DNA from 2 places in the Rhizobium sp. MHM7A genome. Region 1 is predicted to be linked to the other one. Evidence: riboswitches for the same ligand, from Rfam matches in the RefSeq annotation. Region 1 holds a riboswitch; the other holds the start of a gene.

Region 1 (15,685 bases):
ACCTCAGCGGCGCCGGCCGGGGAAAGGGCGAAGCCGCGTTTCGTCGCCGAGACTTCCGCCAGCCCGGAAAGTTCGGCGCGCAGCCGGCCGATCTCGACCCGCAGCCGGGCACGGTGCGATTCATCGGCATGCTTGCCGCGGAAGGCGCGTGCGATTAGTGCGCCTCGCGCTACATCCGCCGGCCAAGCTTCGGCAAGCGCACGGACGAGCGTGAAAAGCACCGGCCGGCTCGCGAGCGGCACCGCCGCGCCGGCGGCGCGCACGATATGGCGGCAGGCATCGACGACGAGCGTGCCACCGGAAAAGAGCGCCTCCACCTCGGCAAGCAGCAGCGGGCGCTCGTCGCCACGCGAAACCAGCCGCGCTGCCGGAATGCTGAGCACATGTCCAGCGGCTTCGACCTCCGCCGTCAGCACAGGCATACCGGCCCGCTGCGCAGCGGACCTTGCCCTTTCAAGTGCTGCGCGCGCCGCCCGTGTCCGCAGGCGCCGGACCTCGATGCCGGCGGCAACAAGCTCATGGGCGGCCCGCAATGCCGGCGGCAGCGGCGTCGGGTCGAGCGCGGCTAGCGCCTGCTCGGCTTCGTCGAGCCGGCCGATCAGCACCAGCCTTCGAATGGCGATATTGCCGGCATGGGCGGCGTTGACCCGGTCTCCATGCGATTCCAGAACTTTGCGCGCCGCCTCCAGCGCCTTCGGCGGCCAGGTGAGATCGCGCGAGACGAGCGCAATCTCGGCCTCGGCGACGACGCAGCGGGCGCGGGCCACCGCCTCCCGCGGTCCGAACGCGCGCGCGGCACTCTTCAGCAGCGCCTTAGCGCGAATGAGGTTGCCAAGCTGCGCCATGGCAATGCCGCGCAGCGCCAACGCCGGCGCATCGTCGCGCAGCGCCACCCGTTTCAGCGCACCAAGCGTATCGCCCGATGCCAGCGCCTGCGCGGCGGCCGTAATCAGCGAGTCCATTCAAATCCCGTCACACTTGTCACTCCCGGCATTTATCCCTCCGGCCGTAATCTTCGTTCAACGGCAGGCAACCGCGCCGGATGCTACGACGAGAGACAGGCAAAGGAGAAGCCCCATGAAGGCAATGCTGGACGCAACCCGCGAGGAATGGCTGGCGGCGAGACTCGATCTGCTCGAGGAGGAAAAGGAACTGACGCGGCGCAGCGATGCGCTGGCGCTGAAGCGCCAGCAATTGCCTCGTGTGCGGATCGACAAGGAATACCGCTTCGACACCGAAATCGGCAGCGCCTCACTTAAGGATCTGTTCGGAGGGCGTTCGCAGCTCCTCGTCTATCACTTCATGTTCGGGCCGGATTACAACGCCGGATGCCCCTCCTGCTCCTCGATCGCCGACGGTTTCAATGGCTTTTTCGTCCACCTCGAAAACCATGACGTCGCCTTCTGGGCCGTTTCACGCGCCCCGCTCGCAAAGCTTGAGGCTTTCAAAAGGCGCATGGACTGGAGCTTTCCCTGGGCCTCCTCGGCCGGCAGTGATTTCAACGCCGATTTCAGCGTCTGGTTCAGCCCGGAGCAGCAGCGCCAGGGCGAGATCGAATACAACTACCGCCGCGAACCGCCCGCGCCCATGCCGCCGGCGGGCAAAGCAGCGCCTGAATGGCAGTCGCGCGGCGGCGACGAGCCCATCGTTCAGATCGCTTCGATGACCGGCACCGACGTCCCCACCTACACCCGCGACCGGCCAGGCGTCAGCGCCTTCGAACTCATCGACGGCGTCGTCTACCACAGCTATTCGAGCTATGCGCGCGGGCTGGACGGGCTTTGGGGCGTGTATCAATGGCTCGATCGCGCGCCGAAGGGCCGCAACGAAACCGGCATCTGGTGGCGCCATCACGACCGCTACGGCGAGTGACCGTCATGTCTTCCGCCGCCGCCGATTATCTGTCGCTCGCCGCTGCCCCCACATTCGCCATCATGGCGCTGCTGACGGCCGCAACCGGCACCACCGACATGATCTGCATGACCACGCCCGATGCCTTCCCGATCGGCGGAATGGTGCCGATGTACCTGCTGATGAGCGCGTTCCATCTGGGTCCGTGGCTCCGGCTCGCCAGCAGGGAGGGCTTGGGGCGCAGATGATGCTTCGGCGCCTGCCAAGTCCCGTTCATACCGCGCGTCACAGCGTGCAAACACGCAGCATCGCACCGGCCATCTACTACCAAAGCCGGTGCCGACTGCCCAAAGCCAGCCGCCGGCGCGGGTTCGCCCTCTGCCCAGCAGCCGCAAGCGCCAGCACAGCAACCGCGACCAGACCGAAAAGGAGCGGCGCCGAATACCGGTGCGGCGATCGGAGCCCACCGTCGATCCTGGCCGCGTCCGTAGAGGGCCGATAGAGATTGCCGTCGCTTTCGACGGCGCGCGGCGCCCGCTTGAAATAGGCGGCCAGGAAACGGCTGAGCGCCCTGGCAGCGAGGTTGGGCGCCAGCAAATGGGCAAGCCGTGTTGCAGTGGTTACCACTCCGACCGTCGTGGTGGCGCGCGGCGACCTGGCGACGCCGACGATCGCCTCGGCGACGCGGCGCGCATCGAGCACCGGCGGCGGTGCCGAGACCTGGCGGCCGACATAATTGGCGCCGTGTCTGAGGCCCGGCGTATCGACGAAGGCTGGATAGACGTCGCAGACATGGATGCGCGGCTTGTCGGCGACCTCCGCCCTCAGCGCCTCGGAGAAGCCGCGCAGGCCGAACTTGCTGGCGCTATAGGCCGCCGCGAATGGCGCAGCCGCAAAGCCGCCGAGCGAGATCATGTTGATGAAGACGCCCCTGCCCTGCTTCAGGAAGATCGGCAGGACGGCATGGGCATCGTTCATGTGACCTATCAAATTGGTGCGGATGACCTGCTCATGCGCCTCGATCGGCGTCTCCTCGAACCGCCCGACCGCGCCGACGCCGACATTGCTCACCCAGACGTCGATATCGCCGAACGCCTTCGCCTTGTCGGCAAGCGCGCGGACAGCAGCAGCCTCGGTAACGTCGGTGACGACGGAAACCGCCTCGGCGCCTAGACCTCTGCACGTCTCTGCGACTTTTTCCAAAGCCTCGCCGTTGCGAGCGGCCAGCACCAGCCTGCTTCCGCGCCGCGCGAAAGCCTCGGCGGTGGCCTGACCGATACCGCTCGATGCTCCCGTGATGACGACCACTGCATTCTCGAGATTGATAGACATCGTTCCGCCTCTCTGTCCTGGGGAAGCGCCGGGCTCCACAGCAGCGCATCCATCAAACACCTCTGGGAAAGCGGAGTTCCATCCGGTTGCGATTGTCTTGCGCACCGAAACTATGTCATGACCGATCCACCGTGAGATGCAACGGATAGGGATTCGACATGAAGAAGATCGGTTTTATCTCGTTCGGGCATTGGACGCCCTCGCCCCAGTCGCAGACGCGCTCGGCAGGTGATGCGCTGCTGCAGTCGATCGACCTCGCCGTTGCGGCTGAGGAACTCGGCGCCGATGGTGCTTATTTCCGCGTGCACCATTTCGCGAGACAGCTCGCAGCGCCGTTCCCGCTGCTGGCGGCCGTCGGCGCCAAGACCAGCCGGATCGAGATCGGCACGGCTGTTATCGACATGCGTTATGAGAATCCGCTTTATATGGCCGAGGATGCGGGTGCTGCCGATCTCATCGCCGGGGGCCGGCTGCAACTCGGCATCAGCCGCGGCTCGCCCGAACAGGTGATCGACGGCTGGCGCCATTTCGGCTACGGCCCGCCGGAAGGTCAGAGCGATGCCGATATGGCCAGGCGCCACGCCGAAGTCTTTCTCCAAGTACTGGGCGGTGAAGGTTTCGCCAAGCCGAACCCGCGGCCGATGTTTCCAAACCCGCCGGGCCTGCTACGCCTCGAGCCGCATTCGGAAGGCCTGCGCGAGCGGATCTGGTGGGGCGCTAGCTCCAACGCCACCGCAGTCTGGGCCGCCAAGCTCGGCATGAACCTGCAAAGCTCGACACTGAAGGACGACGAGACCGGCGAACCGTTCCACGTCCAGCAGGCCGACCAGATCCGCGCCTATCGCGAAGCCTGGAAGGCGGCCGGCCACACGCGCCAGCCGCGCATCTCAGTCAGCCGCAGCATCTTCGCGCTGGTCGACGACCGCGATCGCGCCTATTTCGGCTATGGCAGCGACGAGGGCGACAAGATCGGCTTCATCGACGAGAAGACCCGGGCGATCTTCGGCCGCAGCTACGCCGCCGAGCCTGACGTACTCATCACGCAGCTTGCCGAAGACGAGGCGATCGCCGAGGCTGATACGCTTCTGCTCACCGTGCCAAACCAGCTCGGCGTTGCCTACAACGCCCACGTCATCGAAGCGATCCTCACCCACGTCGCTCCGGCGCTCGGGTGGCGCTGACGGCGACACTTGGCGCGCCCTGGCGATATGGGTGATGGTGATGAGAATGGCAGCTGTCGTCGGGCCGCCATCGTTGCGATGATTGCAGCGGCTGCAAGATCGGCGAACTTGTGTCGACATAGAAGCAACGCTCGGGACCTTACTGGCGCGGTCGGCGTTGATGGTTCGAACCTTGAATCGATCACGACGCGACCGACTTAAGGCTGTAGTCGAATCGCTCGAGTTGGCCCATGCCCCGCACGAACCTGAACGATATCCTGATCTTCATGGCCGTCGTCGATGCCGGAAGCTTTATCGCCGGCGGCCAAGCCATGGGTCTCTCCCGTTCGGCAGCGGGAAAGGCCGTTACTCGACTCGAAGAGCGGCTCGGCGCGCGCCTGCTCAACCGTACGACGAGGACGCTGAGCCTGACCGACGAAGGACGAGTGTTCTATGACCACGGGCTGCAGATCCTGGCATCGGTCGACGAGGCAGAAGCGAGCGTTGCGGGGCAAAGTGGTGTGCCGCGAGGCGTTCTCAGGCTCGCCGTTCCCGGTGATTTCGGGCGGCTCGTCGTGCTTCCCTTGCTCGAAAAATATCTTCGGACCTGGGCGGACATGCAGGCCGAAGTGAGCTTCACCGATCGCCCGGGCGATATCCTCGAGGATGGCTTCGACTTGGCGATCGGGATTGGCGCGGCGCCATCGGCCGGCGATAGTCGGTTGATCACGCGCGTGATCGCTAGTGACAAGGCGCGGCTCTGCGCCTCGCCCACCTACCTGACCGAACGCGGCATGCCCGGCTATATAGGAGATCTCGCCGCCCATGACTGCCTGTTCTTCACCAGCCGCGGCCAAAGGCAGAGTTGGCGTTTTCGCAGCGGTGCCGGCTGGATCAGGGCCCAGGGGCGCAGCCGCCTGAGGCTCGACAGCGGTGAAGCCGTCCGCGATGCCACTCTGGCCGGACTCGGCATCGCGCTCCTTCCGGACTTCCTCATCGCCGCCGATTTGACAGCCGGTCGTCTCCGGCAGGTCCTGCCCGAGCTCGAAACCGACGAAACGAAGATCATGGCGCTCTATCCCGACAGAGGCCTGCTGGAGCCGCGGGTGCGCTGCTTTATCGATCTGATGATCGAGGAAATCGGACCAGGCTAGTAACGCGTCCGCGGGGCTCATGCCACAGCCTTGTCAAAACCGCGGAAGCTCTTGAGCGCCAGCGGAGAGAGGGTCGCCGCGAGATAAGCGAGCCCGCAGAGGAGCATCGCTGCGCCAAGCCCGGTCGTGCTGATCAGCGCACCGCCGACGAGGCCACCGAAGGGGATAAGGGCAAAGCAGAGAGCGGTGTTCATCGCCGTTACGCGCCCGGTCAGTGGTTTGGGGATGCGCTCGAAGATCACCGCCGACAGGATCGGGTTGAGGAAACCGGAGGCAAAGCCTGCGATTGCCAGCGTCCCAAATACGGAGCCGAGCGGCGCATCCACGGCGAGCACCAGAAAACGCGGAAATCCGGTCAGCAAAAAAGCCATCGTATAGACGATCAAACGCGGCATGCGCTCGCCGACAACAGCGGCAACTGCCGCGCCCGCGATTGAGGCGCCGGAGAAGGCGGCAAGCAGCCCGCCGAGCAGCTCCGGCCCGTGACCGGCGTCCCGCGTCCAGACCGGCAGCAGCACGGCGTGATAGGCCTGATCGAGCAGATTGGTGATCGCCACCATGGCGACAATGCTGACGAGCACCGCGTCGCCGCGCAGAAAGCGCCAGCCTTCCAGGAGATCGCCGAGATAGGTTGACGCTCTGCCGGGCCGCGCGTCGGGCGCGGCGGGGATCTTGGGAGCGCGGCGGGTGCCGGGTATGCCTGATGCAACGACCAGGGCAGCCGCAGCGAAGGTGGCGGCGTTGACGAGGAGCGCCTGACCCGGGCCGATCAGCCCGATCAGCGCGCCCGCGCCGGCCGCACCCACCGTCGAGGCCAGCCGCTCGATGGCGCTGGAGACGCCGGTCACCCGTTCGACCGGCACTTCGGCGAGGGTCGCGATATCGGGAACCATCGCCTGCTTGGCGGCATCGGAAGGCCCGCGCAGCACACCCATGGCAAAGACGAGGAGCAGCAACACTGGCACAGTCAACATGCCCAAGAAATCGAGAAGCGGCACCAGCCCGACCACAACAACGGAAGCAATGTCGCAAATGATGGCGATGCGCTTGGCGCCGACCCGGTCGATCAGCGGTCCCCCGAGCGCCTTGGCGAGCACATAAGGCAGCATTTCCATCATCGCCGTCAGCCCGGTCAGCACCGGACTGCCGGTAGCACTCAGCACCAGCCAGGGAATGGCGATGGTCGAGAGCCGGGTGCCGGACAGCGATAGCGTCTCGGCGACGGCGAACCTCAGAAACGGCTTGCCCCTTCTCACGGCTCACTCTCCCGCTCGCGGTACGGAACGCGGCCCGGATAAGGGAAAGCGTGCAGCATTACATAGAAGGGAACGACGTCAGGATCCTGCGTCGCCTCTCCCAGCGGCGGGGCCGCCCGCATCGCGTCAAGAATGATGTCTCTCAACCGCTTCGTCAGGGCTTCGGCCTGTTCAGCCGTCATCGGGATGAGGATGTCGTCGGCGGCCGTCGCCCTGCGCCATTCGACTGGCAGCCCGGCATATTCCTCCAGCGCCTGCTGCATCTGGCCGACGTGCAGCGAAAGCGCCGCCTGGTTGAAGGCAACGTCGAGATCGAGCGCCTCCCCCTCGGCTTCGCTTGCCGGCACCGAGGTCAGCTCGTGGCTGGCGCGCCACCAGCGATCGCGTCGCGAGGCATGCGGCGATTCCTCGATGAAACCATATCGGGCGAGCTGGCGCAGGTGATAGCTGGTCGCGCCGCTGTTCAGGCCCAGCCGGACCGCGAGCTGCGTCGCCGTGGCGGGGCCGTCGATCCTCAGCATGCCAAGCATGCGCAGCCGCACGGGATGCGCCAACGCCTTCAGCGCCGTCGGTTCGGGCACGACCCGGCTGACGGTGCGGGAGATGGCGGCATCGGCGGCTGGATCGGAGTTCTGCTCTTTCATGATGCTATCATACAATTGCAAACATATCTTTGCAAATATTTCTTTGCAAAACTGTTTCGGAAGGCTCTTGAAAACCGGCTTCGCCTATAGCTAGGCATGATGACGCGCCCTATGACCGTGGCGGTAGTCCGCATGAACGAGGGGCAAAGGGATGGCTGAGGACGCGCAGAAAAATATCGGTACCTGGTACATCGACCCCGATGCCGAAGATAGGATGGCCGATGGGCATGCGCCGATATGGCGCCACCTGATCGATCTCATGCTCGAGCGTGACCTCTCCGATAAGAACGTGCTCGACTTCGGCTGCAATCAGGGCGGCCTGCTGCGGCATCTCTATGCGATTCGACCATTCCGCAGGGCCCTGGGTATCGACATCGCCGAAACCTCCATTGCCAAGGCCGAGACGCTGAAAGGCAATCTGCCGATCCAGCATCAGGTCGGCGGCAGGCTGGAGGGCTGGAGCGAGGAATTCGACCTCGCCGTCAGCCATGAGGTCATCTATCTCGTTCCCGATATCGACGCGCACGCCGCCGATATCCGCCAGGCACTGAAGTCAGGCGGCGTCTATTATGCGGTAACTGGCTGCCACACAGACAATCCGCTCTGGCCGAAATGGCGCGAGCTCGTCGCCAACCGCACCAACACCGTCGTTCAGGATCGGTCGGTCACCGATTACGGCCGTGCCTTCGAAAAGGCGGGCTTCGCCGTCTCCGCGCGCAAGCTCGAATATGACGGCTTCATCCCCTTCGTCGCGGACGGCTGGACGCCTGACTTCGCCGATGCGCTGGACTATTACACCCAGACGAAGATCGTCTTCAGGCTTGTGAAGCCCTAGACACTGCCGGCTGAAGCCGCATCAGCTCCACATCGAAATGCGGCGGGTTATTCGGAGCGACCTGGACGAAACGGCCCCTGACCCGGAAGATTTCCTGGATGAGATTGCGCTCGGCAAGCTCGCGTGGCGCACCGTCGAATCTGAGCTGCCCCTTTTCTAGCAGCGAAATGCGGTCGCTGACGGCGATCGCCTGGTTGATGTCGTGGATCGCCATGACGATCGTCACGCCCTTTTCGCGGCTCAGCCGATGCACGAGATCGAGTACTTCGACCTGATAGCCGATGTCGAGGAAGGAGGTCGGCTCGTCGAGCAGCAGGATCTCCGCTTCCTGGGCGAGAGCGGCGGAGATCCACGCCCTCTGACGTTCGCCGCCGGATAATTCGCGCAGGCTGCGGTCGGCCAAATCAGATAGTCCGGTGCTATCGAGTGCCCATTCGATCGCCTCCTCGTCGCGGCTGTCATAAGAGCGGAACAGGCCGACATGCGGATAGCGGCCCTGGCGCACGAGCTGGGCGACGGTCATCTCGTCGGGAGCGGTCGGCTGCTGCGGCAGGAAAGCGAGCTTCTTCGCCAGCATCCGGCGCGACATGGAGGCGACAGCAACGCCGTCGAGCGACGCCTTGCCCACCGCTGGCCGGATGAGGCCGGCCAGCGCATGCAGCGCCGTGCTCTTGCCCGAGCCGTTCGGCCCGATCAGCGCCCGGATCTCGCCCTTTTCGAGCGAGAGGCTGAAACCGCTGAGAGCCTTTCGCTTGTTGTACATCACCGAGAGGTCGGAACAGGACAATGGCATTTCGGCCTCACATGGTTGTGCGCAGCAGCGCGAGCAGAAGCGGTACGCCGAAAACGGCGGTGACTACGCCGATCGGTATTTCCTCGGCCTGTCCCAGCAGCCGGCCGATGAGATCGCCGAGCGTGACGATGACGGCGCCCAACACGATCGTCAGCGTAAGCGACAGCATGAAGTTCCGCCCAGCCAGGAAGCGGGCGAGATGCGGCACGATAAGACCGACGAAGACCACAGGTCCGACCGCGCCGACGGCGCTTGCCGCGAGCGCGCAGGCGACGATCAGCACGATCGAGAAGTACTTGCGATAGCCGAGCCCGAGAGACCGGGCGACGGGCGCATCGAACTGCAGCAGCATCAGCGGCCGATAGACGACCGGCAGCATGGCGAGCCCAGCGATCGTGAAGGGCAACAGGAAGAGCGCGTGATCCCAGCTGCGGGCGTAAAGACTGCCCGACAGCCACTCGAGAATGATCTCGATACGGGCCGACCCCCATCCGGCGATAAGGCCGATCGCCACTGCATGCAGCACCGCGCCGACTGCCACGCCGCAGAGGGTGATGCGCAGCGCGCTGAGGCCGAGACGGAAGGCAAGCAGATAGATGACGCCGCCGGCAAGCAGGCCGCCGGCGAGACCTGCAGCCGGCAGCCATGCGACCGGCAGTTCGGCCAGCGTGTTCGAGCCGGGCTCGAGAATATAGACGGTAAACAGCAGGAAGATCGTCACCGAGAGAGTCGCTCCCTGCGACACGCCCATCAGCGAGGGGTCGGCGAGCGGATTGCGGGTAATGGTCTGCAGCAGATATCCCGCCAGCGAAAAATGAATGCCGGCCAGGATGCCGGTAGCGATGCGCGGCATCCGGATATCGAGAATGATCAGCCGCGCCTCGGCCGAGCCGCCGCCGGTCAGCAGGGCCGCGACGTCAGCCATGGGAATATCGGCGACGCCGAGGAAGACCGCCGCCGCAAGCGACAGGACAGCCAAGACGGCAAGCGCAGCTGTTATGCCGAGGCTTCTCGGACCAGCCGATATCGATGCCCGGGCGCTCATTGCGTCTCCCCCGCGAAGCTGAGCCGCCCGCGCTGGACGAGATAGATGAAGACCGGACCGCCGAGCAATGCGGTGACGATGCCGACCGGCAACTCACGCGGGATTGCGATACTGCGCGCGAAAACATCAGCGACCGTCACGATCAGCGCGCCGAGCGAGGCGCTCAACCCGATCTCCCACCCCGTGCCGCGGGGTTTCAGCAGCCGGGCGATGTGGGGAGCGGCAAGACCGACGAAGGCCACCGGCCCGGCAATCGGCGCGACACCGGCGACCGGAATGACGGCAAGAATGAGGATGAGCGGCTTCCACAGACCGAGCTGCAGGCCCATGCCGGCCGCCGCATGGTCGCTCAGCATGAACATGCCGATGACGCGCCGCAGAACGAGCGCGCCCACGACGCCGGCGATCGTCCATGGCAGCATATAGAGGAGGTGCGACCAGGTGCGCCCCTGGAAGCCACCGGCGAGCCAGAAGAGCAGCGATGCCGATTGCGGCCCGGTCAAGAGCAGAACATAGGTGGTGATCGCGCCGAGAAACAGCGAGACGCTGACGCCGCCGAGCGCAAGCTGCAGTGGCCGCCCCTGCCCGCCGCGCGAAACCCAGAATGTCACCGAGGCAGCAAGGAGCCCGCCGGCAAGGCCGATGAAGGGATAATAGGCAGGCGAAAGCCAAGGCACGAAGACGAAGCAGCAGACGATCGGGGCGACCGCCCCCGATGTTACGCCGGTAATACCGGGATCGGCCAGCGGATTGCGCGTCAGCGTCTGCAGCACATAACCGGAAACGGCAAGTCCGGCGCCACCGGCGGCGGCCGCCAGGCTGCGCGGCAGGCGCAGCGTCCAGACGAGGACAGATTCGAGCTTACCGTCGGGCGCCAGTTGGCCGGCTCAATCCTCAGCCAAGGTGAAGACTGCACAAGGTTCTGCGATCCCACGCAAAAAGTGCTCGCCAAGTGGCGTCAGCACGGCCTCGGTGTTCGCCGCCACCTCGCCCGAGATCAGCACGCTGTGGCCGAGCGGCTTGCAGAGCCCTTCCAGCCGGCTGACCATATTGACCGCTGGGCCGATGGCGGTGAAATCCAGCCGGTCGGCCGCGCCGATATTGCCCCAGAGGATCTCGCCGAAATGCAGCGCGGCGCCGAAGGGCAGCGGCGCCAGCCCTTGCGCCTCGCGCATCTGGTCGAGATGGATCATGCCGGCGCGGCTGGCCGCGACGGCTCGGAGCGCCGCCTCGCAGGCTTCCCGATCACCGCGGCTCTCTTCGCCGGAAGCGCCCGTGACGGGAAAAATCGCCAGCACACCGTCGCCGATGAATTTCAGCACCTCGCCGCCAAAGGCATGCACGGCGCCTGCGATGCGGTCGAAATAAGCGTCGAGCGCTGATATCATCGCATGCGGCTCCGTCACCTGAGAAAGCGCGGTGAAATCACGGAGGTCGGCGCAGAGAAGAGCCGCGCGGATGGTTTCGCCGGTGCCGCGCGCAAGCACGCCCGACTGAACCCGGGCCGCACTGCGCCGACCGAGATAGGCTTCGAGCAGGGCTGCGCGCGCCTCCCGCGCCGCAAGGGCTGCAACTGGTGCGGCGGCAAAACGCGCGACCTCCCTCAGGCGGCCGGCTTCATCCGGAGCGAATGCGTCCGCCCCTGCCCCCTTGCCGATGGCCGCCCAGCCGAGCATCGTACCGTCTTCCGAATTCCCGATCCTCTCCTCCCACACCGGTCCGAGCCCGGCGAGCCACTCGCGCCCGGCATCGCTTCGCGGGGCGGCGGCAAAGCCCAGCGCCTCGATGACCGCCCCGGTCTCCGCACGCCACAGCCAGGTGCGCCGCGCAATAATCGGATGCGGCACCGAAAGCGTCAGCGCGCCACCGGAAAGCGGCAGGCCACCGACCAGCAGCCGGCGCCCGAGCTCGGCCAGAAACTGCTCGGGACCAGGCGAAGCCGCGGCTTCGTCAACCAGCCAGGCAAGGGAGGGAGGCAGATCCATGCCCCAGCATCGCATCACTCCAGTGTGCGGGCAACCCCGCGGCGTTCGTCCCGCGGAGGCCGCGCACCCCTTCAGGCGCCTGCACCCGGGGCGTCCGCCAGCAGCTTGGCCCGCATCCCCTGTCAACCCCCTCGCAAAACAACCCTGTGGAAAAACATTCACCACGGTGGAAAAATGCCAAAAAAACACTTTAAACTTGCGCGGCTTTGATTCCATTATGTGCCAGCTTGTCATCTGCGATTGAGGGGTTGCGATGGGCACGACATACTGGCCGAAAGACCCGCTTGACGGGAATGACATGACGCTGCTGACGTCGATCCTTCGGCGGTGGTGCGCCCGTTACGGGATCGAATTTACCGCGGAGGAGAGCAAGCGGAAGGCGAAGGAACTCATCGAATGGTTCGAGTTCGGCGTCAAGGATCCGGCCGAGCTCGAAGAGTTGATCGACGGAAAGCACTGGCTCGTCAGCCGCATCTAAGTGCCGCCGTAGTTCTCAGGAAAAAGGCCGGCGAACATCGCACCGGCCTTCGTTCGTCTGCCTCTGTACAAGGCCTTTAGTAATCGTCGCGCCAGCGGCGCTCGCGATGCCAACGCCGCTCCTCGCGCCACCGCGGGCCATCCCAATGATGGTGATGCCGCCGCTCCCAGCCCCAGCGCGGTGGGCCGCCATAGAAGACCACCGGCGGCGGGCGGCGCCAGTTGCGGCGGCATTCGCCCCAGCGCGTCAGGTGCCAGCCGCGACCGCAGGCGTAGTCGACCTTCGTGACAGCGCTCTCAACCTTGATTGTCCCGACCGGCATCGCCTGAGCTGTGCCGATCGAGAGACTGCCAGCGAGCAAGGCAGCCGCGATAGTAAGTGCCTTCATCGAAAACTCCAATTCAATCCAGCCGCACCCACATTAGGCCCGCCAAATTGAACCTCCGATGAACTGCGCGTTCATGTTTGCCCTCGAAAAACCTCGCCTCTTGACGGCCGGTTTTCGGCCGTTCCTCTCGCAGCGTCGAGCGCCTGACGAGTGTCCGCCGCTGCCGAATACCGTTCACGTACTGCCGTAAAAGCGATCCGGACCGGGATCCCGCCCGGCTGCCACCTCGGTGAGCCGTCCGAGATAATGCGCCCAGCCTTCCTCGTGGCCGGCGCATTGTTCCGCACTCGGCAGGCCGCTATGGGTGAGCCGCAAAAGCGTCCCGCCTCCCTGCTCGATCAGGTCGATTTCGACCAGGCTCGATCCCGGCGGCACCACCTCGCTGCCATCCCAGCCGAAGCTGTAGGCAAGGCGATGCACCGGCACCACCTCGCGAAACGAGCCGCGCGCAAATCGGGCGCCGGTGACGTTGACGAGATAAAGCCCGCCCGGCTGCGGCTCGACCTCGGCCTCCGTCCCCATCCAGCGCAGAATCTTCTCTGGATCGGTCATCAGCGCAAACACCGCCGCCGGCGGCGCCGCAATATGCGCCTCGCGGCGCACGACGAAAGACTCTTGCATGTCTCCCTCCCATGGTTGCCGCCCCGCTTCAGCAGGGAAGACGATTGTGCTGTTATCGACGTGGATGTCCTCGGGGAAGCATGTAGGCGCAAGCGTACGCTCAGCAAGGGCGATTTGCATGCATCCATCAGCCGCCAAAGCACCCGCCTCGCCCTCGAGGCCCCTTGCGGGGCGCCTCAGAATGAGGCTCCCTTGCAGTTGCAACCCGCTCCACCCATGAAAACATCTCCCTATTGCCAGACCGCCGCCGTGCCCCTATGGTCGCGCCGTTCTCAGGGCGGGGTGAAAGTCCCTACCGGCGGTATGCAGTTTCGATTGCGAGCCCGCGAGCGCCTTCTCTAGGGAAGGGTCAGCAGATCAGGTGAGATGCCTGAGCCGACGGTCATAGTCCGGATGAAAGAGAACGTGCGATGCCGCTGCCCTCCCGGGCTGGCGGCGGATGCTCGTGATCGCCTTGGGTGACGTGTCTGTACGCCAAAGGAGATGACTATGACACCCACCCGTTATGCCTTCGTCAAAGCCGGCTGGCACGCCGATATCGTCGACCGTGCGCTCGAAGGTTTCCAACAGCTTGTTCCCGCCGAGCAGATCGACGTGTTCGATGTTCCAGGCGCCTTCGAAATGCCGCTGCTGTCGCGAGATCTTGCCGCCTCCGGCCGTTATGCCGCCGTCATCGCCGCCGCCTTCGTCGTCGATGGCGGGATCTACCGCCACGAATTCGTCGCCCAGGCAGTGGTCGATGGCCTGATGCGCGCCGGCATGGATACCGGCGTGCCGGTTCTGTCGGTCTCGCTGACGCCGCATCATTATCAGGAAACCGAGCATCACACGCAGATCTACCGCGCCCATTTCGTCGAGAAGGGCCGCGAGGCGGCGCGCGCCGCTCTCATGATCGGCAAAACGCGCTCCGCTCTTGCGGCATAGAAGCCCGCGTCACAGGCGGCGGGATAGGCCCGCCGTCTTCTCCCAACAGAAGAATTGATTCGACGCCCCACCCGCGCTGTGGTCCACTCGACCCCGACATGTATCGCCATTCTTAATGCGTCCAGACCTTGAGGGAGCTGAAGATGAGCAATGCAATGCACAGTGAATCCCCAACCGAATCCACGACGACTCGACCGCTCGACACCAAGCTCGAAGTGGTCGTCATCCCCGTTTCCGACGTCGACCGCGCCAAACGCTTCTACGAGAGCCTGGGCTGGAGGCTCGACGCCGATTTCGCCAATGATGCCGATTTCCGGGTAATCCAGTTTACCCCGCCGGGCTCCGGCTGCGCGATCATCTTCGGCAGCAATGTCACCGCCGCCGCCCCCGGCTCCGCGCAGGGGCTCTACCTCATCGTCTCCGACATCGAGGAGGCGCGACGCGATCTCGTCGCCCGTGGCGTCGAGGTGGGCGAGATCTTCCACGACGCATCAGGCGTCTATGCCGGCAAGGATGAGCCCTATCTCTTCGGACGCCTGCGCATCGCTGGCCGCGACCCCGAGCAACGCAGCTACCGCTCCTTCGCCTCGTTCAGGGATCCCGACGGCAACGGCTGGCTCTTTCAGGAAGTCACCACTCGTCTGCCCGGCCGCATTGACTCCGACCAGACCGCCTTCTCCACCTCGAGCGACCTCGCAGCCGCGCTCCGCCGCGCCGCGCAAGCCCACGGCGAACACGAGAAGCGAAACGGCGGCAAATACGACGATAACTGGCCCGATTGGTACGCGGAATACATGGTCAGCGAGCAGGCCGGCAAGGCGTTGCCGCTTTAGGTGACGGCAGGCGCAGGGAGCACCCGCCTCGCTGGAGGACGCGGGATGTTTGTCGCTTCCTTCACCGGCAGGAGAAAGGGGGTGCCACACGGCATCTCCTCCCATCCCCAGGACCCGCAGCGCCCCGCCCAAACCACCAATTCACCGATCAAATATATCCCGCCACAGCTTTTCGCCGATCATACAATCCGCCGTCGGCGCCTCGCCGGCGACCCTCACCGTCACCGGCGGGGGCAGGCCGCTGATCTCCAGCACCAGCTTGCGGCGCACAGCGATGGCGAAATCCTCGATCTTGTGGACCGGCAGCACAAAAGCGCCGGGGCCGCCGATCACGCAATCGGCGTAGTATTTGTCAAGCCCGCCCTGCGCATCGGAGGGCCGCAGCA
Region 2 (15,685 bases), on a different contig from region 1:
GCCAACTGGCGCTGGCAGCTATATTCGAAGCGAACCACGATAGCCTGAGCGGCCTGCTGAACAGGCACGGGCTTCTCGCCCTGCTAGAAGAGCTGGAAGGCTCGGATATTTCGCCGCCTCGGCTCTATCTGGTCGATCTCGATGGCTTCAAGGCGGTCAATGATGCCTGGGGGCATGCGGTTGGGGATGACCTCATCCGGATCGTTTCGAGCGGGCTGAGCGCCTGCCATTCAGAAGTCGTCGCCGCGGCGCGGCTCGGAGGCGACGAATTTGCTCTGGTGCAGGTCGGAACCGCCGCGCGCCAGGAGATAGAAGAGACCATTCTGGCCCTGTTTGCCGATCCCTTCAAAATCGATGGACGAACGATCGAGGTTGGCGCGAGCATCGGTGCTGCTGCGCGTGACGGAGACATCGAGCCTTTGGAGCTTCTGCGCAGGGCTGATATGGCGCTCTATCGCGCCAAGGAGAATGGCAGAGGCCGGGCGATCGAATACGATTTCGAGCTGGATCGGGAGCGCCAAAGGGTCGCTGAATTGGAAAGCCAGTTGAAGAGCGCCATAAGCAACGGTGCGATCGAAGCCGTTTTCCAACCTCTCGTCTCTGCAACGACGGGTGCTGTCACCGGTCTTGAAGCGCTAGCCCGCTGGCGGACTGCGACAGGAAATATCAGCCCGGAGATTTTCATTTCGCTTGCCGAAAGATGCGGCCTCATCGATGCGCTCGGCGAGCATATGCTGAAGACATCGATCGAGCATGCCAAGAACTGGCCCGGTCTGGCGCTGTCCGTCAACGTTTCGCCGGTCCAGCTCTGCAACCCGGAATTTGCCGCCGAGGTGATCTCGCTCCTGCAGGAACTCGATTTCGATCCGAGGCGCCTGACATTGGAGATCACCGAAGGTGTCCTCATGACAAATCCGGATCAGGCCCGCCGGTCGATAGATCACCTAAAACAGGTCGGTATCAAATTCGCGCTCGATGACTTCGGCTGCGGCTATGCAAGTATTGGCGCATTGCGGCAGTTTGGCTTTGATCGGATGAAGATCGCCCGATCGCTCGTGTCCGCTCTCGACCAGGCCTCGAACGGTGCCGATGTTCTCAAGGCAACCATCTCTCTGGCGACCGCCCTGCAGATTCCGGTCACCGCAGAAGGCATTGAGAATATGCACCAGGCAGCGATATTGCGGGAGGCCGGCTGCGACCAACTGCAAGGCTATTTAATCGGAAAACCCATGTCGGCGTTCGACATATCCAGCAAGCTTCAAGAACAAGCAGCCTAATGCCACGAGATTGCGACATCAGGCTATGTGGTAGAATACGGGCCGGCCCCTGAAAGTTTCCAGTCAATGAAGGTCAAAAGATTACATCACCGGGCGGTACGGCTGATCTACTAAGGGGCATTCACCACCGCAGATCCAGCCGGTCGAGACCGTGGAAATGATAGACGTCCTTGACCACGGGCGTCCTCGCCAGCTTGAGGCCGGAAAGCCGCTCGAACAGGATGGGCAGCACGACGTTGAGCTCCAGCCGCGCCAGCGGTGCGCCGATGCAGAAATGGATGCCGGCGCCGAAGGAGAGGTTGGGCGCCTCGTTGCGATCGGGCCGGAAGGCGAGGGGATCGGTGAATCTAGCCGGGTCGAGGTTGGCCGCGGCGAGGATGAGGCTGACCTTGTCGCCGCGCTTTAAGGAGACACCGTCGATCTCGGCAGGCTCCAAAGCCCAACGCTGGAAGATGTGAACCGGCGCACAGATGCGCAGGGTTTCCTCGACCGTTCGCTCGGTCGTGGCTTCGTCCCGGAAGAGCTCCGCCGGATCGCAGCCGCTGTTGAGGATGGTGTGCACGGAGTTGCCGATCTGGTGCACGGTCGCTTCGTGGCCGGCATTGAGCAGCACGATCGTCGTTGAGATGAGTTCTTCTTCGGTGAGATACTGACCCTTGTGCTCCGTGTGGATCATGTGGGTCAGCAGGTCGTCGCGCGGTTCGGCCCGGCGTTCCGCAATAACTCCTCTGACATAGTCGGAAAATTCCCTCGCCGCCCTTTCGGCCTCGTCCTCCTGCTCGCGCGTTCGGCCGAACATGTACATGCGGACGTAGGCATGCGACCAGGCAAGCAGCTGTGGTCCCATCTCCTCGGGGATGCCGATCATGCGGGCAATCATCGTCACCGGGATGATGTCGGCAAAGGCCGAGAGCAGCTCGACCTCGCGCCTCCCCACAAAGTCGTCAATTAGCCGGTTTGCTAGCTCGACAAGCTCCGGCTTCATCTTCTCGACATGGCGGGAGACGAAGGCGCGGTTGACGAGCGTGCGCAGCCGCGTGTGCTCCGGCGGTTCGAGCTCGAGCAGGGAATAACGTTCCGAGAGATCGAAACTCTCAAGATGCGCCATCGGCTCGCCCAGGCCGAGCTCCTGGCGACTGGCAATATGCAGGATCTGCCGGCCGAAGCGGCGGTCGCGCAGCAGACCGTTCACATGGTCGTAGCCGGTGAAGAACCACTGTTTCTGCTCTGTCCAGTAGAAGGTCGGACAATGGGCGTGAAGTGCGGCATAGACGGCATTCGGATTGCCGTAAAAGGCCGGATTGCGGGCGTCCAGCGAGACATGGCGGAGGGCAGGGTCGATCGAGAGGAAGGGCGGTATCGTCATGAACCGAAGGCTTAGCGGATTTGCCCGGCCTCGAAAAGATGAGAGGTAAGGAGTGCCGGCCGGACACGAGGCGCGCCGCATCGGGCGCCAATGACTTTAAGATCTGTGTCTAAGCCTGAAGATTGATTCTGTTTTTCAGAATTAATGCTAGCCGGCCCGTGAGAGCGCGCCCATGCGTCGCAGCGCCTCGACCTGGTCGTCGACCGTCGGCACGAGTTCGCCGGCGGTGGTGCTCGGCGTGGCAGGCGCCGGGGCCGCCGCTTCCGCCTCACCGAAGGTGACCGTGCAATTGCGGCCTGCGGCCTTGGCCGCATAGAGCGCCCGATCGGCGGCCGAGATCAGCTTGTCCATATTGGCTTCGATCGAGGAGGCGAGCGCAATGCCGATGCTGACGGTGACCGGAACGATAGACTCGCCGGTGCTGACGGGAAGGCGGCAGAATTCGGTGCGGATAGCTTCGGCGATCGCCTCGGCTTCCGTCTGGTCCGCGACGGCCGCGAAGGCGGCGAATTCTTCACCGCCCATGCGGCCGAAGATGTTGTTTGGAATATACTGCCGGGCCATGCGCGCGAAAGCGGTGAGCACGGCGTCGCCGGACTGATGGCCGAAGCGGTCGTTGACGCGTTTGAAATGGTCAAGGTCGAAAAGGACCACCGCGACCTGCCGCTGCTCGCTATGGGCTCTCTCCTGGATGGATTCGAAATAGCCGAGCAGGCCACGGCGGTTAAGCACGCCGGTCAGGGAATCGGTCAGTGTCATCGCACGCAAGTGCCGTTCGGAGCGCTCCATGACCAGTCGGCATGTGAGCGCGAAGGCGATGGTGAGCAGGAAGGCGCTAGCCATTGCCGAGACGCCGCCGAGATTGGTTGCCTCGGTATCGCTTGGCAGCGTCACCGCCATCGTCAGCGCCGAGCCGAAACATAGGCAGCCCTGGATGACGAACACGCCCATCAGCTTGATGCGGGTGCGCTCGCGGCGCATGTCGCCGGCGGCGACTGCCATGGCCAGTGCCGTGGCACCCGTCGCCGAAGCGAGATTATAGAGCACGACGCGGTTGGAATAATCGGTGTTGACCCAGGGCAGAAACACCCCGGCCAGCCAGATTGCCGGCGGCAGCAGAGCCCACCATTCAATCTTCTTTCGGTCGAGTGCAAGAAAGCCCGCTACCCAGGCGCTCTGGCCGAGCAGCGCGATGGCATTGCCCACCTCGATCGAAAACAGGCTGGGTATTTCGCCGCGCAGCGAGATCATCGCAAAGCCGATGCCGGTCAGAAAGAAGCCGAGGCCCCAATAGAGATAGGCTTCGTTCCTGACGTTGTGGCGCCAGGCGACGAAAAGCACCAAAGCGAGCGTCATGGCCTCCGAACACCAGATGGCGAGACCTGTAGCGATATTGAACACGGCAGCAACCCCTTGCCCGTCGGCTTGTCTGTTGGCCCGCATCCTTGCGGAGGAAGTTCGCCAGTTCCTTAATGCCATTGCGCTGCGGCATGATTTTCGGCTGCTATCTGGCTATAGGCTTTCCGTTGGGTAAACGTGCGTGAGCGCTGCCGAATGGAGTAACCTTTCCTTCATCCTGTCATCGAGAAAAGCGGGGGGAGCCGAGATCGAGGGCTCGCGGCCGACAGGCGTTTGCGAGAAAGAGGCTGCCGGCGTCGAAGCCTTGCCGCCTTGCCCGCCTTCTTAACGTTATCCAAACGCGTGTCTTGAAGAGGAGGGCAGGGACACTCTATGTAGGGATAAGACATTTTCTTTGATTCCCGGCCTGCCGGCATGACGTTGACAAAGGACGCACATGAGAAACCCAGTTGATACCGCAATGGCCCTCGTGCCGATGGTCGTGGAACAGACCAACCGCGGTGAACGCTCCTACGACATCTATTCCCGTCTGTTGAAGGAACGCATCATCTTCCTGACCGGCGCCGTCGAGGATCACATGGCAACGCTCGTCTGCGCTCAGCTTCTCTTCCTCGAGGCGGAAAACCCGAAGAAGGAAATCGCCCTCTATATCAATTCTCCCGGTGGCGTCGTCACCGCCGGCATGGCGATCTACGACACTATGCAGTTCATCAAGCCTGCGGTGTCGACGCTCTGCATCGGCCAGGCCGCGTCTATGGGATCGCTGCTGCTGGCGGCCGGCCATAAGGACATGCGCTTCGCCACGCCGAATTCCCGCATCATGGTTCACCAGCCCTCGGGCGGCTTCCAGGGCCAGGCCTCGGACATCGAGCGTCACGCCCGCGACATCCTGAAGATGAAGCGTCGGCTGAACGAGGTCTATGTCAAGCACACCGGCCGCAGCTATGAGGAAGTTGAAAAGACGCTCGATCGTGACCATTTTATGGATGCGGACGAGGCCCAAGGCTGGGGCGTGATCGACAAGGTTCTGACGTCGCGCCTTGAGATGGAAGGCGAGCAGGCCTAGTAATTAATTGGGATGGTGTTTTCCTCGCCACAGTTCTATCTCATTTGTGATCGAACAAGGCTTTCATCCGGCGACGAAGACGCTAATAGTAACTATTAATGCTATGTTGAATTTTTATGACATAGCATTTGGCATTCGAAGGGGAATTCGTTGCCGCCGGAACCCGGACATGGTTGATTGGGACCGGTTCGTAGCCCCTGAAGCCCTTCTCGGCAAAGGCTCCGGAAACGGAGTGCCGCCAGGAGTGATAGAGTGGACCGCGATTTCGCCTTGAAATGCGGCGTGCTGGAAGGAAAGTGATATGAGCAAGGTCAGCGGCAGCAACGGCGGCGACAGCAAGAACACCCTCTATTGTTCGTTCTGCGGAAAGAGCCAGCACGAAGTTCGGAAACTGATTGCCGGACCGACCGTCTTCATCTGCGATGAATGCGTCGAATTGTGCATGGACATCATCCGCGAGGAAAACAAATCCTCGATGGTCAAGTCCCGCGACGGCGTCCCGACGCCTCAGGACATCATCAAGGTCCTCGACGAATATGTCATCGGCCAGCGGCAGGCAAAGAAGATCCTGTCGGTCGCCGTTCACAACCATTACAAGCGCCTGGCGCACGCCTCTAAGAACGGCGAAGTCGAGCTGGCGAAGTCGAACATCATGCTCGTCGGTCCGACCGGCTGCGGCAAGACCTATCTTGCACAGACGCTTGCCCGCATCATTGACGTTCCCTTCACCATGGCGGATGCGACGACGCTGACGGAGGCCGGTTATGTCGGCGAGGACGTCGAAAACATCATCCTGAAGCTCCTGCAGGCCGCTGACTACAATGTCGAGCGTGCGCAGCGTGGCATCGTCTATATCGACGAAGTCGACAAGATCTCGCGCAAGTCCGACAATCCGTCGATCACTCGGGACGTCTCGGGCGAGGGCGTTCAGCAGGCGCTCTTGAAGATCATGGAAGGCACGGTTGCATCTGTTCCGCCGCAGGGCGGTCGCAAGCACCCGCAGCAGGAGTTCCTGCAGGTGGACACGACGAACATCTTGTTCATCTGCGGCGGCGCATTCGCCGGCCTCGACAAGATCATCTCCGCCCGTGGCGAAAAGACCTCGATCGGCTTCGGCGCGACCGTCAAGGCTCAGGACGACCGCCGCGTCGGCGAAGTCCTGCGCGAACTGGAGCCGGAAGACTTGGTCAAGTTCGGCCTCATTCCCGAGTTCATCGGCCGTCTGCCTGTTCTGGCGACGCTCGAGGATCTCGACGAGGACGCGCTAATCCAGATTCTGTCCGAGCCGAAGAACGCGCTTATAAAGCAGTATCAGCGCCTATTCGAGATGGAAGATGTGGAACTGACCTTCCATGAGGATGCGTTGCGCGAAATCGCCCGCAAGGCGATCGTGCGCAAGACCGGCGCCCGCGGCCTTCGTTCGATCATGGAAAAGATCCTGCTCGACACGATGTTCGAACTGCCGACGCTGGAAGGCGTCCGCGAGGTCGTGATCTCGGAGGAAGTGGTGCGCGGCTCGGCCCGTCCGCTCTACATCTATGCCGATCGTCAGGAAGAAAAAGCCAACGCTTCCGCGTAATCTTGTGGCTTTCGCACCATTATTTTGAGGGGCTTGCCATGGGCGAGCCCCTTTCTATTTGAAAAACCATGCGAGGCGCTGTTAGTATCTTGCCGGTGGGGACCGGAATTGCCTTTGCCGATGTCGCGCAAGGGGCGGTGCTTGGTGAAGATGCAGCGATTCCGTAAGCCTATTGCTGGCGTTGTATTTTAGCGGGTCGGAAGTGGTAAGCGCCGGTCCAGCCACGCGCTTCATAGTGTTGGCGTTCCGTTGTAATAAAGCTGTCACATCCGTGGAACGCGGGCGTTAGCGTGGCTTGAAAAGCGTAGTCAGAACCTCCACTTGTAGGCCAAGTGAGAGTGCCGGCCGGTCCCAAGCGGCCGTGCAGAGAGCCCGGCAACGGGACGATGGAAAGGACATAAAATGACGAAGAAAACGTCTGTAGCGAGCAGCACTGCCTACCCTGTTCTGCCCCTGCGCGACATCGTGGTTTTCCCGCATATGATCGTGCCGCTGTTTGTCGGTCGGGAAAAGTCGATCCGTGCGCTCGAAGAGGTCATGGGCTCGGACAAGCAGATCATGCTGGTGACGCAGATCAACGCCAGCGACGATGATCCGGACCCTTCGGCGATCCACAATGTCGGCACGGTGGCAAACGTACTGCAGCTGCTGAAGCTGCCTGATGGCACCGTCAAGGTTCTGGTCGAAGGCCGCGCCCGCGCCGAAATCGACACCTATACGAGCCGTGAGGATTTCTATGAGGCGCTCGGCCATGTGCTCGAGGAGCCGCATGACGATCCGGTCGAACTGGAAGCCTTGTCGCGCTCGGTCGTTTCCGAATTCGAAAGCTATGTGAAGCTCAACAAGAAAATCTCGCCCGAAGTGGTCGGCGCCGCCAGCCAGATCGACGACTATTCCAAGCTCGCCGATACGGTCGCCTCGCATCTGTCGATCAAGATCACCGAGAAGCAGGAGATGCTGGAGACGACGAGCGTCAAACAGCGCCTCGAAAAGGCTCTCGGCTTCATGGAAGGCGAAATTTCGGTACTGCAGGTCGAAAAGCGCATCCGCTCGCGCGTTAAGCGCCAAATGGAGAAGACCCAGCGCGAATACTACCTCAATGAGCAGATGAAGGCGATCCAGAAGGAACTCGGCGACGGCGAGGAAGGCCGCGACGAGATGAGCGAACTGGAAGAGCGCATCGCCAAGACCAAGCTGTCAAAGGAAGCCCGTGAAAAGGCCGATGCGGAGCTGAAGAAGCTGCGCCAGATGAGCCCGATGTCGGCCGAAGCCACCGTCGTGCGCAACTATCTGGATTGGCTGCTCGGCATTCCCTGGGGCAAGAAGTCGAAGATCAAGGCGGACCTCAACAACGCCGAAAAGATCCTTGAAGCCGATCACTTCGGTCTCGACAAGGTCAAGGAGCGCATCGTCGAATATCTCGCCGTGCAGGCCCGGGCCACCAAGATCAAGGGCCCGATTCTCTGCCTCGTCGGCCCTCCGGGCGTCGGCAAGACCTCGCTCGCGCAGTCGATCGCCAAGGCAACCGGCCGTGAGTATGTCCGCATGGCGCTCGGTGGCGTTCGCGACGAAGCTGAAATCCGCGGTCATCGCCGCACCTATATCGGTTCGATGCCCGGCAAGGTCATCCAGTCGATGAAGAAGGCGAAGAAGTCCAACCCGCTCTTCCTGCTCGACGAAATCGACAAGATGGGCATGGATTTCCGCGGCGATCCGTCCTCGGCTCTGCTCGAAGTGCTCGATCCGGCGCAGAACTCGACCTTCATGGATCACTATCTGGAAGTCGAATATGACCTCTCGGATGTGATGTTCATCACCACCGCGAATACGCTGAATATTCCGGCACCGCTGATGGACCGCATGGAGATCATCCGGATTGCCGGCTACACCGAGGACGAAAAGCGCGAGATCGCCAAGCGGCACCTGCTGCCGAAGGCCATCAAGGAACATGCGTTGCAGCCGGAAGAATTCTCGGTCAGCGACGACGCCCTGATGGCGATCAGCCAGCAGTACACCCGTGAAGCCGGTGTCCGCAGCTTCGAACGCGAATTGATGAAGCTCGCCCGCAAGGCGGTCACCGAGATCATCAAGGGCAAGACGAAGTCCGTTCACGTGACGGCCGCCAACATTGCCGACTATCTCGGCGTCCCGCGCTTCCGCCATGGCGAAGCCGAGGGCGAGGATCAGGTCGGCGTCGTGACCGGTCTTGCCTGGACGGAAGTCGGTGGCGAACTGCTGACCATCGAAGGCGTAATGATGCCGGGCAAGGGCCGCATGACGGTTACCGGCAATCTGAAGGACGTCATGAAGGAATCGATCTCGGCAGCGGCCTCTTATGTCCGCTCGCGCGCCGTCGATTTCGGCATCGAACCGCCGATGTTCGAAAAGAACGACATCCACGTGCACGTGCCGGAAGGTGCGACACCGAAGGATGGCCCGTCGGCCGGTGTCGCCATGGCAACCGCCATCGTATCGATCATGACCGGCATTCCGGTGAACAAGCATGTGGCCATGACCGGTGAAATTACCCTTCGCGGCCGGGTGCTGCCGATCGGCGGTCTCAAGGAAAAGCTGCTCGCAGCGCTTCGCGGCGGCATCAAGAAGGTGCTGATTCCGGAGGAAAACGCCAAGGATCTGGCGGAGATTCCGGACAATGTGAAGAACAGCATGGAGATCATCCCGGTCTCCCGGATGGGCGAGGTGATCAAGCATGCGCTGATCCGCCGGCCGGAGCCGATCGAGTGGGATGGCACGGTGGAAACGCCTGTCATCACATCGGTGGAAGGCCTTGATGACTCGGGCGTAGCCATAGCGCATTGAGTGGCATTTGCCACATTTATGCCCAATTGGCGCAAAAGACACAAAAAGGCTGGCGGAAACGCCAGCCTTTTTTGTGAAAACGTCATGGAGACGCTTGCTTTTCCTTGATTTGCAGGGCTTTTGGGTTCCCGGCGGGCCTGATGAAACCTATTCTGCGCCTAGCTTAGATTTGAGTCGTTTCATACCATTTTGAAAGGGGTGGAAACATGAACAAGAATGAACTCGTGTCCGCAGTCGCCGAAAAGGCAGGACTGACGAAGTCTGACGCGGCTTCCGCTGTTGACGCGGTTTTCGACGTTGTCCAGGCCGAACTCAAGAACAAGGGCGACATCCGCCTTGCTGGTTTCGGCAGCTTCACCGTTTCTCATCGCGCTGCAACGAAGGGCCGCAACCCGTCGACTGGCGCTGAAGTCGATATTCCGGCCCGCAACGTGCCGAAGTTCACGCCCGGCAAGGGCCTGAAAGACGCCGTTAACGGCTGATTTGATCGTCCGCCAGTCGTAAACGAGAACGGCTGAACAGGATTTCGAGGGGTTCGGCGTGCCGGACCCCTTTTGTTTTGCCGCTTGCCGCAGGCAGCGCTTTGTTTTACGAAAGATGCCGTTCTCAGGGCGGGGTGAAAGTCCCCACCGGCGGTAAGGGCTGCGGCCCGAGCCCGCGAGCGCCTTCTCAAGCTTCGGCAGGGGAGGGGTCAGCAGATCCAGTGCAATTCCGGAGCCGACGGTATAGTCCGGATGAAAGAGAATGAGCATGGCCGCGAGCGGGCAGGGGACTGCCGGCGTCCGCGTGTCATCGCCTCATGCGTCCTGATTTATGTTGGTCCCTGTTTTGGATGGAAGACATGAATCAGAATTCCCTTGCACTCCCGCGTTCCCGCGCCTTTGCCGGCGCAGCTTTCATGGTGCTCGGAGGCGTGGCCTTCTCGCTCCTGAACGTCGTCACCCAGTGGCTGACCATGAGGCTCGCCTTTCCGCCGGCCTCCGCAGCCTTCTGGCAGTATGCCTTCGCCTTCTTTTTCTCTTTGCCTTTTCTGCGCAAGGCCGGACTTTCGGCCATGCGGACGAACTATCCGTGGCGGCATGTCGTGCGCGTCCTCTTTGCCGCGCTCGGCGTCGAGGCCTGGGTTCTGGGTCTTGCCTCGGTGCCGATCTGGCAGGCGATCGCGCTCGTCATGACCTCGCCCTTCTTCATCATCCTCGGTGCCCGGCTGTTCCTCGGTGAGCGCGTCGGCCCGGCCCGCTGGGCAGCGACGGGTGTCGGCTTTGCCGGCGCGATGATCATCCTTCAGCCATGGTCGGACGGTTTCACCTGGGCCGCGCTCCTGCCGGTCCTCTCGGCGCTGCTCTGGGGTGCCTCCTCGCTCATCACCAAGAGCCTGACGGGCATCGAGAGGCCGGAGACAATCACTGTCTGGCTGTTGGTGCTGCTGACGCCGATCAACGGCAGTCTGGCGCTTGCGGCGGATTTTGCGGTGCCTACCGGCACCACACTCGCGCTCTTCCTTCTGGCAGGCCTCCTGACGGTCGTGGCGCAGTATTTGCTGACCCTTGCCTATGCCAGCGCCGACGCCGCCTACGTCCAGCCGTTCGACGATCTGAAGCTGCCGCTCAACGTGTTCGCCGGCTGGCTGTTCTTCGGCTACGCGCCCGCCGGCTATCTGTGGTTGGGCGCTGCACTCATTCTTTCCGCATCGCTCTTCATCATGAGGAACGAGCTGCGGCGGGAAAGGCAAACCGCATGACGCCAAGCCTCTGAAATCTTACAGCCTGTCATGTGTCTGTCATGGCAGTCCCGCAAAACCCCTCTATTCGATCTTTCGACATTGGGGGTTTCCATGACAATTTCATCCCGCAAGGCAGCGCTTGCTGCCGTGCTTCTCGCATCTGTTGCCTTTCCCGCTGCGGCTGAGCCGGTCTTCAACCGCGTCGCCTCCTTCCCGGTCGCCCAGAACCTGCCTGGTGACAAGGACAAGCTGTCGGTGACATCGGCAGAAATCATCACCGCGACCGACGACGGCAACACCCTGATCTATAGCGACAGCCCGCTCGGTGCGATCGGCTTCATCGACATCACCGACGCCAAGGCCCCGAGAGCCGCCGGCGCGCTTATGATGGATGGCGAGCCGACATCGGTCACCTCGAGCGCCGGCAAGGCGCTGGTTGCCGTCAACACCTCCGAAAGCAAGACCAAGCCCTCAGGCCGCCTCGCAATCGTCGACGTGGCGACGAAGAAGATCGAGAGTACCTGCGATCTCGGCGGCCAGCCGGATTCGATCGCCCTCAACAAGGATAAGACGCTCGGTGCCATCGCGATCGAAAACGAGCGCGACGAAGACGTCAATGACGGCAAGCTCCCGCAGATGCCGGCCGGCGACCTCGTCGTCTTCCAGGTCAAGAACGGCACAGTCGATTGCGGCACCACCAAGCACGTGGCGCTGACCGGGCGTGCCGGTGTCACCCCCGAAGATCCGGAGCCGGAATTCGTCGCTTTCAACGGCCTGAACGAAATTGCCCTGACGCTGCAGGAAAATAACGAGATCGTCATCATCGACGCCAACACGGCTCAGGTGAAGACCCACTTTACCGCCGGCAGCGCCGATCTCTCCGGCATTGACACGAAGCGCGACGGCGCCCTGAAATTCTCAAGCGAATCGAAAGGTGTGCTGCGCGAGCCTGATGCCGTGAAGTGGCTGGACGACAACCGCCTCGTCGTTGCCAATGAAGGCGATTACCAGGGCGGCTCGCGCGGCTTCACCATCTTCGACAAGACGGGCAAGGTCCTCTACGAATCGGGCGCATCCTTCGAACGCGCCGTTTCCCATATCGGCCATTATCCCGAAAGCCGTTCGGGATCGAAAGGTGTCGAGCCGGAAGGTCTCGAAGTCGCCAAGTTCGGCGACGACAATTATTTCTTCCTGCTCGCCGAGCGCGCCTCGATCGTCGGCGTCTATAAGGATACCGGCGCCGATCCCGAACTCGTCCAGCTGCTGCCGTCGGGTATTTCGCCGGAAGGCGCGATCGCGATTCCCCAGCGCAATCTCTTTGCCACCGCAAATGAACTCGACCTCGGAAAGGATGGCGGCGCGCGCTCGCATGTGATGATCTACGAGCGTTCGGAAGGCGAAAGAGCCTATCCGCAGATCGTCTCCGCCGAGAAGGATGGCAATCCGATCGGTTTCGCAGCGCTTTCGGGTCTCGCCGCCGTCCCCGGCAGACCGGGCATGCTCTACGCCGTCAGCGACAGCGTTCTGGGCTCGCAGCCGACGATCTACACGATCGACGCCAGCAAGAAGCCGGCGGTCATCACCGACGCGCTGGTCGTCAAGCGTGACGGCACTCCGGCACAGAAGCTCGACATAGAAGGCATCGCGGCTGCCGCCGACGGTTCCTTCTGGCTGGCCTCGGAAGGGTATAGCGAACGCCTCGTCCCGCATGCCCTCTACAACGTCAATGCCAAGGGCGACATCAAGGCCGAGATCGCCCTGCCGAAGGAATTTGCCGCCAACGAAATCCGCTACGGCTTCGAGGGCGTCGCCATTGTCGGCACCGGCGACGATGCCACGCTCTGGATGGCCGTCCAGCGCGAGTGGGGTGATGACGAGAAGGGCTTCGTGAAGCTCGTCTCCTACAATCCGAAGAAGAAGGAATGGGGCGCCGTGCGCTATCCGCTCGACAAGACGGAAAGCGGCTGGGTCGGACTGTCCGAGATTTCCGCCCACGGCGACAGCGTCTACATCATCGAGCGCGACAACCTGGTCGGCGACGCCGCCAAGCTGAAGAAGCTCTACAAGGTCGCAATCTCCGACCTGAAGCCGGGCAAGCTCGGTGGCGAACTGCCTGTCGTCAGGAAGACGGAAGCCCATGATTTCATAGGCGACCTGAAGTCGGCCACCAACGGCTACGTTCTCGACAAGCTGGAAGGTTTTGCCTTCGACGCATCGGGCAAGGCCTATGGCGTGACCGACAATGACGGTGTGAGCGACTCCTCCGGCGAAACATTGTTCTTCCCGGTCAACCTGACCGCCACTAACTGAGTTCGCGTTCCCATGAAAATGAAAGGCCGGGTTTAGCTCCCGGCCGGTTTCATTTGCCGGTTTGCCCCTGAACAGCCTGGCCTACGCCATGAGTTTAGGCAATGCAGCCGCCAATGCGTCGACAGCAAGACGAGTTCTGAGCGGCAGATGTGGTGTCTGCAGCCACAGCGCATGACAATCATACGGGAATTCTGGCTCGTCCGGCAGCACCACCACCAGCATCCCTGCCTGCACACGGTCCCGGATAAGCCAGGAGGGCAACCAGGCGAGCCCCATGCCTGCCGTTGCCGCATCAGCAATGGCATCGAGGTCGTCGAGCCTCAAACGGCTCTTGGGCCTGATTTCAGTCGGTGGCTCGTCGCCGCGCGGAAAAAGCCACGGGCGGAGCCGGGCGGAGCGGGCATATACGATTGCATCGTGCCTGCCGAGATCCTCGAGCCGCTCGGGCCTGCCTTGGGCATCGAGATAGGCTGGCGAGGCGCAGACCACCATGCGCTGGCGCGCGACACGGCGCGCGATGACGCCAGACCTGTCCTCCAACTCGCCAGTGCGGATCGCGAGATCGTAGCCGCCCTCCGCGAGGTCGATGACAGGATCGCTGAGCGATAGATCAAGTTCGAGGTTCGGATGCCGCTGGGCGAGTTCGCATGGTGACGCGCAGCCTTCCGCAGGGTTCGGAAAGATGATCGACTGCTAGCGCATCCGCAGCCTCGGTCTCCGCAAGGATCACCCGGCAGCGCTCGTAATAGGCGCGTCCGAAATCCGTCAGGCTCTGGCGACGCGTCGTCCGGTTGAGGAGGCTCACACCCAGGCGCTCCTCAAGAAAGCGGATATGCTTGCCGACCATCGGTCCGGACAGGCCAAGCGCCGCGGCCGTCGCTGCGAATGAGCCCAGATCGACGGCCTTCACGAAGACGGCCATGCTGGTGAGACGATCCATATTGCAAACTCGTGGTTTCTTCTGTCTTGCCTTTTGGCCAATTTATCTTCTGGAGGCGGCTTGGCATAGATCATTCGGTTCAATCATTTTGGAGTTGATATCGAATGGCACGTGTAATCCGCTTTCGTGAGCTTGGCGGTCCCGAGGTTCTCCGCATCGAGGATGTAGTGATTCCCGCGCCCCAGCCGGGGTTGGTTCAGATCCGCGTCAAGGCGCTGGGCATCAATCGCGCTGAAGCTTTGTTGCGGTCAGGCGCCTATATCGAAACTGCGCCGCTGCCCTCGGGCCTCGGCCTCGAAGCGGCTGGTATCATCGAGGCGGTGGGCGAGGGGGTGGATGGGTTTGTGCCCGGCGACCATGTCAGCATCATCCCGCCCATCTCTATGGTCCGGTGGCCGGCTTATGCGGAACTCATAACCTTTCCCGCCGAATTCGTCGTCAGGCATCCGCCGACGCTGTCCTGGGAAGCCGCCGCTGCCGTCTGGATGCCATATTTGACGGCCTACGGCGCACTCATCGACATTGCGAGGTTGAGCAAAGGTGATTTCGTCGCCGTGACCGCGGCATCGAGCAGCGTGGGACTTGCTGCGATCCAGATTGCCAACAAGGTCGGTGCGACGCCGATTGCGATTACCAGGACCTCCGTCAAGCGTCAGGCATTGCAAGATGCCGGTGCTGCGCATGTCCTCGCTTCACAGGAGGAAGATCTGCAAATGAAGCTGAAGGCCGTCGCCGGCCCGGATGGCGTGCGGGTCGTCTTCGATGCCGTCGCCGGCCCCATCTTCGAGCCGCTGAGCGCGGCAATGTCATCGGGCGGCATTTTCATCGAATATGGCGGATTGGACCCCGAGCCGACGCCGTTTCCGGTCCGTGCGGTGCTCGGCAAAGGCCTGACCCTACGCGGTTATCTCGTCCATGAGATTGTCCGCGATCCGGCGCGGCTGCAGGCTGCAAAGACCTTTATTCTCGAAGGGCTCGCGTCCGGCGCGCTGGAGCCTGTCATATCAAGGACATTCCCCTTCGAGCAGATCGTCGAGGCACACCGCTTCCTGGAATCGAACGAGCAGTTCGGCAAGATTGTCGTGACGGTCTGATTCCGTCCTACTTGGGAAAATGTCTCAAGCCCGGCCAGGCGGACAGCCGGGCTTGAACGGGCTGTCAGGGCTTACCAGCGCTGATGCACATGCGGCGCGATAAGTCGCTCGTAAATCTCGCGTGTCGCCGCCATGACGTCAGCCGAGAGCG

What was found. A riboswitch is a leader RNA that binds a small molecule or an ion and turns the genes downstream of it on or off. The one in region 1 is predicted to bind FMN.
Region 2: it holds a riboswitch for FMN, as region 1 does, so the genes downstream of both, FFR93_RS24790 (DMT family transporter) here and FFR93_RS11245 (6,7-dimethyl-8-ribityllumazine synthase) in region 1, are expected to answer to the same signal.

Annotation. Positions count from the first base shown of each region.
Region 1 covers NZ_VCHT01000002.1:631,331-647,015, reverse strand. The annotation lists gene FFR93_RS11325 (helix-turn-helix domain-containing protein) at 1-962, opposite strand, end outside; gene FFR93_RS11320 (DUF899 family protein) at 1,078-1,872, shown strand; partial or broken gene FFR93_RS11315 (hypothetical protein) at 1,890-2,099, shown strand; gene FFR93_RS11310 (SDR family oxidoreductase) at 2,176-3,183, opposite strand; gene FFR93_RS11305 (LLM class flavin-dependent oxidoreductase) at 3,342-4,364, shown strand; gene FFR93_RS11300 (LysR family transcriptional regulator) at 4,595-5,497, shown strand; gene FFR93_RS11295 (MFS transporter) at 5,515-6,753, opposite strand; gene FFR93_RS11290 (helix-turn-helix domain-containing protein) at 6,750-7,397, opposite strand; gene FFR93_RS11285 (class I SAM-dependent methyltransferase) at 7,549-8,232, shown strand; gene FFR93_RS11280 (ABC transporter ATP-binding protein) at 8,213-9,025, opposite strand; gene FFR93_RS11275 (iron ABC transporter permease) at 9,033-10,070, opposite strand; partial or broken gene FFR93_RS11270 (iron ABC transporter permease) at 10,067-10,948, opposite strand; gene FFR93_RS11265 (adenylate/guanylate cyclase domain-containing protein) at 10,958-12,055, opposite strand; gene FFR93_RS11260 (hypothetical protein) at 12,309-12,533, shown strand; gene FFR93_RS11255 (hypothetical protein) at 12,610-12,921, opposite strand; gene FFR93_RS11250 (SRPBCC family protein) at 13,096-13,542, opposite strand; FMN riboswitch at 13,807-13,951, shown strand; gene FFR93_RS11245 (6,7-dimethyl-8-ribityllumazine synthase) at 14,032-14,466, shown strand; gene FFR93_RS11240 (VOC family protein) at 14,610-15,299, shown strand; gene FFR93_RS11235 (DUF1194 domain-containing protein) at 15,441-15,685, opposite strand, start outside.
Region 2 covers NZ_VCHT01000008.1:211,294-226,978, forward strand. The annotation lists gene FFR93_RS24755 (bifunctional diguanylate cyclase/phosphodiesterase) at 1-1,277, shown strand, start outside; gene FFR93_RS24760 (cytochrome P450) at 1,399-2,643, opposite strand; gene FFR93_RS24765 (GGDEF domain-containing protein) at 2,791-4,044, opposite strand; gene clpP (ATP-dependent Clp endopeptidase proteolytic subunit ClpP) at 4,439-5,068, shown strand; gene clpX (ATP-dependent Clp protease ATP-binding subunit ClpX) at 5,370-6,647, shown strand; gene lon (endopeptidase La) at 7,050-9,467, shown strand; gene hupB (DNA-binding protein HupB) at 9,674-9,949, shown strand; FMN riboswitch at 10,066-10,217, shown strand; gene FFR93_RS24790 (DMT family transporter) at 10,309-11,208, shown strand; gene FFR93_RS24795 (esterase-like activity of phytase family protein) at 11,302-13,500, shown strand; partial or broken gene FFR93_RS24800 (LysR family transcriptional regulator) at 13,582-14,440, opposite strand; gene FFR93_RS24805 (zinc-dependent alcohol dehydrogenase family protein) at 14,545-15,534, shown strand; gene FFR93_RS24810 (aldo/keto reductase) at 15,606-15,685, opposite strand, start outside.